DNA from 3 places in the Kocuria cellulosilytica genome. Region 1 is predicted to be linked to each of the others. Evidence: riboswitches for the same ligand, from Rfam matches in the RefSeq annotation. Region 1 holds a riboswitch; each other region holds the start of a gene.
What was found. A riboswitch is a leader RNA that binds a small molecule or an ion and turns the genes downstream of it on or off. The one in region 1 is predicted to bind S-adenosylmethionine.
Positions count from the first base shown of each region.

Region 2: another riboswitch for S-adenosylmethionine. It lies ahead of RCG67_RS10760 (hypothetical protein); the one in region 1 lies ahead of RCG67_RS05025 (LLM class flavin-dependent oxidoreductase).
Region 3: another riboswitch for S-adenosylmethionine. It lies ahead of RCG67_RS14610 (bifunctional o-acetylhomoserine/o-acetylserine sulfhydrylase); the one in region 1 lies ahead of RCG67_RS05025 (LLM class flavin-dependent oxidoreductase).

Region 1 covers NZ_JAVFWZ010000002.1:525,666-528,912, reverse strand. Annotated here, with positions in the region: gene RCG67_RS05035 (endonuclease domain-containing protein) at 1-762, shown strand, start outside; gene RCG67_RS05030 (CoA-binding protein) at 1,082-1,546, shown strand; SAM riboswitch class IV at 1,732-1,846, shown strand; gene RCG67_RS05025 (LLM class flavin-dependent oxidoreductase) at 1,924-3,247, shown strand, end outside.
Region 2 covers NZ_JAVFWZ010000006.1:107,045-110,291, reverse strand. Annotated here, with positions in the region: gene RCG67_RS10770 (glycosyltransferase family 4 protein) at 89-1,258, shown strand; gene RCG67_RS10765 (PIN domain-containing protein) at 1,297-1,692, opposite strand; gene RCG67_RS10760 (hypothetical protein) at 1,704-1,937, opposite strand; SAM riboswitch class IV at 1,951-2,076, opposite strand; gene RCG67_RS10755 (hypothetical protein) at 2,481-2,777, shown strand; gene RCG67_RS10750 (hypothetical protein) at 2,887-3,075, opposite strand.
Region 3 covers NZ_JAVFWZ010000011.1:14,040-17,286, forward strand. Annotated here, with positions in the region: gene RCG67_RS14600 (CPBP family intramembrane glutamic endopeptidase) at 1-80, shown strand, start outside; gene RCG67_RS14605 (VOC family protein) at 117-755, opposite strand; SAM riboswitch class IV at 898-1,013, shown strand; gene RCG67_RS14610 (bifunctional o-acetylhomoserine/o-acetylserine sulfhydrylase) at 1,090-2,496, shown strand; gene metX (homoserine O-acetyltransferase MetX) at 2,493-3,247, shown strand, end outside.

The DNA.
Region 1 (3,247 bases):
CTGACCCCGGGCGGTGCGCTCAGCCATGCGAGCGCCGGGATCGTCTGGAACCTCCGGCTGCCGCGGCGGCTGCGGGGCGTCACGCCGATCCACGTCACCCGCGCCGACGACGGGGTGCCGCCCAGACGCCGTGGGGTGGCCGGGCACCACGCGGACCTCGCCCCGTGGGAGACCGTGCGCGTGTCAGGCGTCGAGGTGACGGTCCCGGTGCGGACGCTGCTGGACCTGGCCGCGGTGCTGGACCCGGACGAGCTGGTGGTCTGCGTCGACGGCGCCGTCTGCGAGCACCGCCACGGCCTGCGGAGCGGCGTCCCTCCTCTGCTGCCGAGAGCCGAGCTGATGCGGCTGCTCGGCCGGTACGCGGGGCGGCGGGGCGTGCGCAGGCTCCGGGTCGCCGCGGAGCTGTCCGCGCCGGGCGCGGATTCGGCCCCGGAGACCCGGCTCCGCCTGCTGCTGCGGGAGCACGGGATCAGGGAGGTGGAGACCGACCGCCGGATCGTCGCCCCCGACGGCACGGAAGTCCTTCCGGACCTCGCGGTCGAGTCCGCCCGGGTCAGCATCCAGTACGAGGGCGCCCACCACGACCGCGCCGGTCAGCGCGAGATCGACATCCGGCGTCAGCGCCGCACGGAGGCCGCGGGCTGGAGAGAGGTCCGCATCACCCACCGCGACCTCGTGGAGGACGTGGTGACGCCGTGCGGCACCGTGCCGCGCGCGGTGGCTCTCGTGCGGGCGGCGATCCGCGGCCGTCCCGTGCCCTGACACCGCGCGAGCCCCCTGGCAGAGCCCCCCGCTAGAGCACCCCGCTGGAGCACCCCGCTGGAGCACCCCGCGCGAGGTTGCTGGTGTCGGCGACCGGACACGCCGCGGTCGCCGACACCGGCAACCTCGCGGGGCAGTAGGGAAGCGGAAGAGCGGGAGAGCGGGAGAGCGGGGAAGCAGGAGAGCGGGAAGCAGGGCAGCGGGAAGCAGGGCAGCGGGAAGCAGGAGAGCGGGGGAGCGGGGAAGCAGGAGAGCGGGACAGTGAAGCAGCGGGGGGCAGGGGGTCGTGCGGGGGAGGGTGCCGTGCCAGGCTGGTGGCATGACCCGAAACGACCCCGCCGTCATCGACCGCCTCATGACCCGGCCCGGTCGGTGGGCCGTGGTGGGGCTGACCGGCAACACGGCCCGTCCGGCGCACTCGGTCGCGAAGCAGATCCGGGACGACCTCGGCATGACGATCGTCCCGGTGAACCCGAAGGGCGAGCCGGTGCACGGCGAGCCCGGTTTCCGCACCCTCGCCGAGGTCCCGGAGCCGATCGACGTGGTGGACTGCTTCGTCAACTCCCGCCGCGTCGGCGCGGTCGTGGACCAGGCCATCGCCGCGGGCGCCGCGGCGGTGTGGCTGCAGCTCGGCGTCGTCGACGAGGACGCGGCCGCCCGGGCGGAGCAGGCCGGCCTCGACGTGGTCATGGACACCTGCCCCCTGATCGAGCTCCGCGTCCGGCTCCGGCGGGGCTGGACCCTGGACCCGGGCCGGACTCCACCGCTCGCCCCGCCCGCCTGAGCCGTCCGGCTGATCCGTCGGACCGACCCGTCGGACGGATCTGTCGGACCGGCCCGGCCGACCGAACCGTCGGACCGGTCCGGCCGACCGAACCGTCCGGCTGAACCGTCCCCCGGCCTGCGCCGTGGTGCGCGGTCGGGCTTGCGCCGGGTGCCGGGCGACCCGCTAAGCTGTTCCCCGACGACGATGACGAGTCCCGACGCGAAGCTCTGGCTGGTCGGGCGGCAACCCTCTCCCGTAGCGGGGTGCCCCAGATGAACATCGGGCCGTGGTGCACACGCTCCGCGGCAAGTACGGCGCCCAGCAGTGCGTCGGACCCGCGAGCAGGTCTCCACGACGCACGGGCGCGGGTCGGCATCGACCCGGGAGGAACACCCATGAGCAAGCGCATCGCCCTCAACGCCTTCGACATGACCTGCGTGGGCCACCAGGCCCCCGGCCTGTGGAAGCACCCCCGGTCCCGGGCGGACGAGTACAACACGATCGAGTACTGGACGGACGTCGCCCAGCTCCTGGAGAAGGGGCTCTTCGACGCGCTCTTCCTCGCGGACGTCGTCGGGTACTACGACGTCTACCAGAACTCCGCGGCCCCGGTGATCCGGGACGCCACGCAGATCCCCGTCAACGACCCCTTCATGCAGATCTCCGCGATGGCGGCCGTGACGAAACACCTCGGCTTCGGGGTGACCAGCGCGATCACCTACGAGCAGCCGTATCCGCTGGCCCGGAAGTTCGCGACCCTGGACCACCTGACGAAGGGCCGGATGGGCTTCAACGTGGTGACGTCCTACCTGAAGTCCGCCGCGGAGAACCACGGGCTCACGGAGCAGATCTCCCACGACGAGCGCTACGAGATCGCCGAGGAGTTCATGGAGGTCTGCTACAAGCTCTGGGAGGGCTCCTGGGAGGACGGGGCGGTCAAGCGGGACCGGGTCAACGGGGTCTTCGCCGACCCGGCGCTCGTCCACCCCATCCAGCACCACGGCAAGTACTTCGACGTCCCGGGGATCGGGCTGACCGAGCCGTCCCCGCAGCGCACGCCGCTGATCTTCCAGGCCGGAGCCTCGTCCCGCGGGCGCGCGTTCGCCGGCCGGCACGCCGAGGCGGTGTTCGTGGGCGGCATCCGCCCGGACCTGACCCGCGTGGTCACCGACAAGCTGCGCGACGAGGCGGAGGCCAACGGCCGGGACCGGGACGACCTCAAGATCTTCGCCATGCTGCACGTGATCGTCGACGAGACCGACGCGAAGGCCGAGCAGAAGCGCCGCGACTACGAGCGGTACGCGGACACCGACGGCGCGCTGGGCCTCGTGGGCGGCTGGTCCGGGGTGGACCTGGGCCGCTACGACGAGAACGACGTCCTGGAGTACATCAAGACCGAGTCCATCCAGTCCTTCCTCACGCCGTTCACCACCGCGGACCCGCACAAGAAGTGGACGGTCAAGGAGGTCGCCAAGCACATCTCGATGGGCGGCATGGGCGTGCCGATCGTCGGCTCCCCGCAGACCGTGGCCGACGAGCTCGAGCGGTGGATCGACGACGGCGGGCTGGACGGCATCAACCTCGCCTACCACGTGTCCCCGGGCTCGTTCGAGGACTTCGTGGAGTGGGTGGTGCCGGAGCTGCAGAAGCGCGGCCGCTACCGGACCGGGTACGAGGGCACCACGCTGCGCGAGAACCTCTACGGCACCGGGCAGGCCA
Region 2 (3,247 bases), on a different contig from region 1:
GCGCCCCGGCAGAGGCTTCACGGCGCCTTCACCGGCGGGCCACGCGCCGCTTCCCGTCCGGTCGCCCGGCCCGGGCAGGCTCGGGCCCATGAGAGTCGCCGTGGTCGCCGAACAGTTCCTCCCCCATCTGAACGGAGTCACCCACTCGGTGCTGCGGGTCGTCGAGCAGCTGGTCGCCGGAGGCCACGACGTCGCCGTCGTGGCGCCCTCCTACGGTCCTCCTCCGCTCGGGCTCCCCGCCGAGGACGCCGTCGAGGACCTCGACGGGGTGCCGGTGCACCGGCTGCCCGCCGTGCCGCTCACCGGCTATCCGGCGGTGCGCGTGGCCGGGGGGACCGTGGCGCGGGTGCGCCGGCAGCTCGAGCGCTTCCGGCCGGACGTGGTCCACGTGGCCTCCCCGTTCGTGCTGGGCCGCCGGGCGATCGTGGCGGCCCAGCAGCTCGGGGTGCCGTGCGTGGCGGTCTACCAGACGGACGTGCCCGGCTACGCGGCCAAGTACGGGGCACCGTTCCTCGAGCAGCTCCTGTGGGGGCACGTGCGCTCCATGCACAACCTCGCGACGCTCACGCTCGCGCCGTCCACCTCGGCCGTCCGGCAGCTCACCGAGCACGGCGTCCGGGACGTGCACGTGTGGCGGCGCGGGGTGGACACCACCCGCTTCAGCCCCCGGCACCGGGACGAGCAGTGGCGGGAGGAGGTCGGCGGCGGCCGGCGGATCGTCGGCTACGTGGGCCGGATCGCCCCGGAGAAGCAGGTCGAGGACCTCGCCGCGGTCGCCGACCTGCCCGGCACGCGCCTCGTGGTCGTGGGCTCGGGCCCGGAGGAGGACGCCCTGCGCCGCCGGCTCCCGCAGGCCCACTTCACCGGGCGGCGCAGCGGCGCGGAGCTCGCCCGCATCATGGCGTCCTTCGACGTGTTCGTCCATCCCGGCGAGTTCGAGACGTTCTGCCAGACGATCCAGGAGGCCATGGCCTCCGGGGTGCCGGTCGTCGCGACCGGTAAGGGCGGGCCCCTCGACCTCGTGGACCGGTCCCGCACCGGCTGGCTCTATCCCCCGGGGGACCTCGGAGCGCTGCGGGGGCACGTGGCCGACCTCCTGGGCGACGAGGCGAAGCGGGCCGCGTTCGGCGCCGCCGCGCACGCGGCGGTCCAGGGCCGGACGTGGGACGTGCTGGTCGGGCAGCTGCTCGAGCACTACGAGCACGCCGTGGAGCTCTCGGTGCCCGAGCGCGGTCCGCGCCGCCGCCGGGCCGCCTGAGGGCCACCGCGAGGGCTGCCGCGCGGACTGGCGCGGGGCTACCGCGAGGACTGGCGCGGGGCCGGGGACGCGTCCAGGACGGACGTCCCCGTGCCGGCGTACCGCCCGGGCTCCGCGGTCAGCACGGTCAGCCCGTGCACCAGGGCCGTGGCCGCGGTGAGGCCGGCGAGCGGGTCGGCCGCCGCCCGCGCCGCCAGTGCGCCCCACGCCCGGGCCACGGCGGCGTCCACCGGCAGCACCCGGCCCGGGAAGCGCAGCTCGAGCTGCTCCGCCCACAGCGTCTCGTCGGGCCGCTCGGCGAGCAGCTCGCCGAGCACCGTGGCGGGCACGAACAGCCGCCGGTGACCCTGCCGGCGCAGGACCCCGGCCAGCTCGGGGCAGCGCTCCGGGGTGCGCACCCCGAGCAGCACGGAACGGTCCAGGAGCAGGTCCACGGCGCCGGTCCTCAGGCGGCGGCGGCGAGCTCGCCGCGGGCCGGGGCCAGCAGGAAGTCCACGAACTCGGTGCGGGCCTGCACCGCACGGGCGTAGTCATCGACGCTCATGGCGGAGGCGCTGATGGCCGGGACGCCGGCGGCGGGCTCGACCGGGGACGGGTCCCGTCCGGCCGGGACGCCCGGGGAGGAGCCGGGCGGCGCGCCCGTGCGGACGGCGGGGACGGGGGTGCGGGGGTCGGGCATGGCCGGGATCCTTCGTGCGCTCTTGCTCGCACCGGGTACCGCCGTGGCGGCGACGCGAGCCGCTTCGTCATCCGAACCACCCGTGAACATGGGGTTGGTGCCCGGTCAAGTCGGAGCTTGCCGACCGGGTCTCTTGAAGCTGACTCCATTGAACCACATCGCCCGGCGGCGCCCGGGCCGCGCCCCGGGCCGGCCCGCTGTGCGCGGTTCTTCCCCGGGGCGTCACCGTTCCGACATCTCGGGGACACATCGCTGCGCTGGAATGGGCGCGGAACACCGGCGACGGCGCCGACGACGAGCCCGAGCATTACGTTTCAGTGACACAACTCACGACGCGCTTGTCGAGGTGTCGGAGCTCCGGGGTAGCCTGGATCTGCTTCTCGAGATGCGGCGTCCGCGTGCTCGGCCGGAGATCGTGCGATCCCCGGCGAACCCGCGGAGGGGCTCCGACCCGCTGCGCGCCAACCCGATGTTCCCGGGTGGATCGGATGACGAAGCGGCGGGCAACGCCATCGGATGCCTGCAAGAACGTCAGGAGAAAACATGACCATGTCCGAAGAAAGATCAGCCATCACCACCGACCAGCGCGAGGAGTGGATCGACGTGACCGTCACCGCCCTCCCCGATCTGCACCTCGTCCGGCTCACGTCGACCGACGGGGACGTGCAGGAGTACCTGAGCCCTGAGGCCGACGACCTCGCCGCCGCGGCGGAGCACACGGAGGGAACCGCGCAATGGTGCGCCAAGTACCGCCAGCTCCTCGTTCCCGGAGCCCTCGCGACGACCGGACGGCACCCGTTCTTCAAGCTCCACCCCTCGACCCTCCCGCTGTCGGCGTAGCCGGCGGGCAGGACACGACGGAGGCCGCAGCCCATCGGGCTGCGGCCTCCGTCGTGCGCGCCGCCCGCAGCCCGCTCCGGGCCGGCCCGGGTCGCGGGCCGGGGAGCGCTCACTCGAGGCCGTAGTCCCCCGCGGAGCCCCAGCCGCCTCCGGCCTCGTCGGCGGAGCCGTCGAACTCCCACTCGGAGGCCTCGACCTCGAAGGGCACGGAGACCTCCAGCTCCGCGTCGGTGATCCGGTTCAGCACGAAGGGGTCCTCCGGCTCCTCCGCCGCGGGGAACGGATCGGGTGCGGTCATGGCAGGACCTCCGGGTGCTCTCGTCCCCCGTCCCCTGCCCGTGGGCACGAGGGGGACGTCGTGGGACGGCGGACGATGGCGTTCAGCACTGGGGACGCGGGACGGCGGCGTTCAGCGCTGGTGGCACGGGACGGTGGCGTTCAGCACTGGGGACGCGGGACGGCGGCGTTCA
Region 3 (3,247 bases), on a different contig from region 1:
GCCGGGTGATGCCCCTCGTCGTCGCGCACTTCCTGCTGGACGCCGTGGGCTTCCTCGGCGCCGCCCGGCTGCTGGGCTGACGCCCGGGGGCCGGACCCGTCCGGCGGCCCCGGGACTCAGATGGTGACGGGGCCGTCCGGGGTGCTGAAGGTGACGGAGAGCACCCCGGGGGTGCCCTCCGGATAGCGCCAGTCGACCTCCAGGTCCTCGAGCGCGGTCTCCACGGGGGCGCCCAGCCACTCGGTGACCCGGTCCGGGGCCCCGGCGATGCACATCCCCGCCAGGCCCACGTCCGTGATCCGCGCCTGGGAGGGGTGCATCTCGGGGTCGGACTCGAAGTGCACCATGAACGGCAGCTGGGGGTCGGCGATGAGGCCCTTCACGCCGATCTGACGCCACTCGAGGCACCGGCCGTCCGGGAACACCCGGCAGCCGGGGACGGAGGACCGGCCCAGGCGCTGCTCGAAGGGGGCGAGGTCGTCGACCTCCACGACCCAGCCCAGCCAGCCGCCGCCCGCCTCGGAGCGGGCGCGCACGGCCTGGCCGAACGGCGCCTTCACCGCGGCCGGGTGCTCGAGGACCTCGACGACCTCGACGTACTGGTGGTTCGTGAGGGGGAGGATCATGTTGCGGGTGCCGAAACGGGGGTGCACCCCGCCCTTGACCGGCTCGATCCCGAGCTGGTCGGCGATGCGCTCGGTGGTGGCCGCCAGGCCCTCCGGGCGGCAGGCGTAGGACACGTGGTCGACTCTCATGGGCTCATCGTGGCACCGTGTGAGTTTCGTCTCCAAATCGGTCCGCGGCGCACCCGGCGCGGTGCACCCGGCCCCCGCCGCCGGGCGTCACGCCCGGGCCCGGCTTGACGCCGTGTCGTCCGGATCCGGAGAATGCTGTCTAGGTCATGAGCGCCAGCGTCCAAGCCCCAGCTAGCTGGCCGGCAACCCTCCACCGCGGTGGGGTGCCCTGGGTGAAGACCAGGCTCCTCGCGACCGGCGAGCGAGCAAGCGCGGGTCCCCGGCGCCCGGCCGCTCCCGGCCGCACCGCCTCGGCCGGGACGGGACCCCTGACACCCGCAAGGAGTCCCACGGCATGTCCGAGACCACCGCTTCCAGCACCGACCGCTCCACCGCCGGCGCCCCCGTCCCCGCCGCCGAGCGGCCCACCCCCGAGAACCCGGGGGGCTGGGCGTTCGAGACCCGGCAGATCCACGCGGGGCAGAGCCCCGACCCGGTCACCGGCTCCCGGGCCCTGCCCATCCACCAGACCACGTCCTTCGTCTTCCCGGACGCCCAGGCCGCGGCCGACCGCTTCGCCCTCGCCGAGCTCGGGCCGATCTACACGCGGATCGGCAACCCGACCACGGAGGTCGTGGAGAACCGGATCGCCGCCCTGGAGGGCGGCGTGGGCGCCCTGATGCTCAGCGCGGGGCAGTCGGCCACGACGTTCGCGGTGCTCAACGTGGCCGGCGCCGGCGACCACATCGTGGCCAGCCCCAGCCTCTACGGCGGGACGTACAACCTGTTCAAGTACACGCTGCCCAAGCTCGGCGTCGAGACCACCTTCGTGACCGACCCGGACGACCCCGAGGAGTGGCGGCGGGCGGTGCGGCCGAACACCAAGGCCTTCTTCGCGGAGACCATCCCGAACCCGCGCAACGACTTCCTCGACATCGAGACGGTCTCCGGCATCGCGCACGACTCCGAGGTGCCGCTCATCGTGGACAACACCGTGGCGACCCCGTACCTGGTCCAGCCCTTCCGCTGGGGCGCGGACGTCGTGGTGCACTCGGCCACGAAGTTCCTCGGCGGGCACGGCACGGCGATCGGCGGGGTGATCGTGGACTCCGGGGCCTTCGACTTCGGCCGCTACCCGGAGCGCTTCCCCGGCTTCAACCAGCCGGACGAGTCCTACGGCGGGCTCGTCTACGCCCAGGCCCTGGGGGCGGAGGGACCCTTCGGCGTCAACCTGTCCTACATCCTCAAGGCCCGGGTGCAGCTGCTGCGCGACCTCGGCTCCGCGATCTCCCCGTTCAACGCGTTCCTCATCGAGCAGGGCATCGAGACGCTGTCCCTGCGGATGGAGCGGCACGTGGCCAACGCCGGGACGGTGGCCCGCTGGCTCGAGGCGCGCGAGGACGTGCGCTCGGTGTCCTGGGCCGGGCTGGAGTCCTCCCCGTGGCACGGGCGGGCGCTGAAGTACGCGCCCCGGGGCGCCGGGTCGATCCTGGGCTTCGTGCTCGAGGGCGGCCGCGAGGCCGGGGCCGCCTTCGTGGACGCCCTGACCCTGCACTCGAACGTCGCGAACATCGGCGACGTCCGCTCCCTCGTCATCCACCCGGCGTCCACCACGCACAGCCAGCTCCTGCCCGAGGAGCAGCTGGCCGCCGGGGTGGAGCCCGGCTTCGTGCGCCTGTCCGTGGGCCTGGAGCACGTCGAGGACATCCTGGCGGACCTGGAGCAGGGCTTCGCCGCGGCCGCGCACGGAGGGCAGGAGTGACCGTGACCGTCGTGGGGGGTGCCGGCGCCGGGACCGCCGTCCGCGAGGACGGTGTGCCGCGCGCGGCCGCGATCGGCGAGCTGGAGCTCGAGTCGGGCTTCCGGCTGCCCGAGGTCCGGATCGCCTACGAGACCTGGGGGACCCTGGCCCCGGACGGGTCCAACGCGGTGCTCGTCGAGCACGCGCTCACCGGGGACACCCACGTGGCGGCCGGCCGGGCCCGCCCCGGTGCCTCCGAGGCGGAGCGGCGCGCCGCGCAGAGCGGCGGCTGGTGGGAGGGCCTGGTCGGCCCCGGCGCCGCCATCGACACGGACCGCTGGTTCGTGGTCTGCACCAACATCGTGGGCGGCTGCTACGGGTCCACGGGCCCGGCGGCCCCCGCTCCGCCGGACGTGGACCCGGAGGGCCGCCCGTGGGGCTCCCGCTTTCCGCTCGTCACGGTCCGGGACTCCGTGCACGCCGAGGCGGCGCTGGCCGACGCCCTCGGGATCGGCTCCTGGCGCCTGGTCATCGGCGGCTCCATGGGCGGTGCCCGGGCCCTGGAGTGGGCCGTGACCTACCCGGACCGGGTGCGGGCGTGCGCGGTGGTCGCCGCGTGCGCCCAGTCCAGCGCCGAGCAGCTCGCCTGGGGCCAGGCGCAGAACCTCGCGATCCGCCAGGATTCCCACTTCCGCGGCGGGGACTACTACGACGGGCCGCTGCCCGTCACGGGCCTGGGCCTGGCCCGGCGGATCGCCCACATCACGTACCG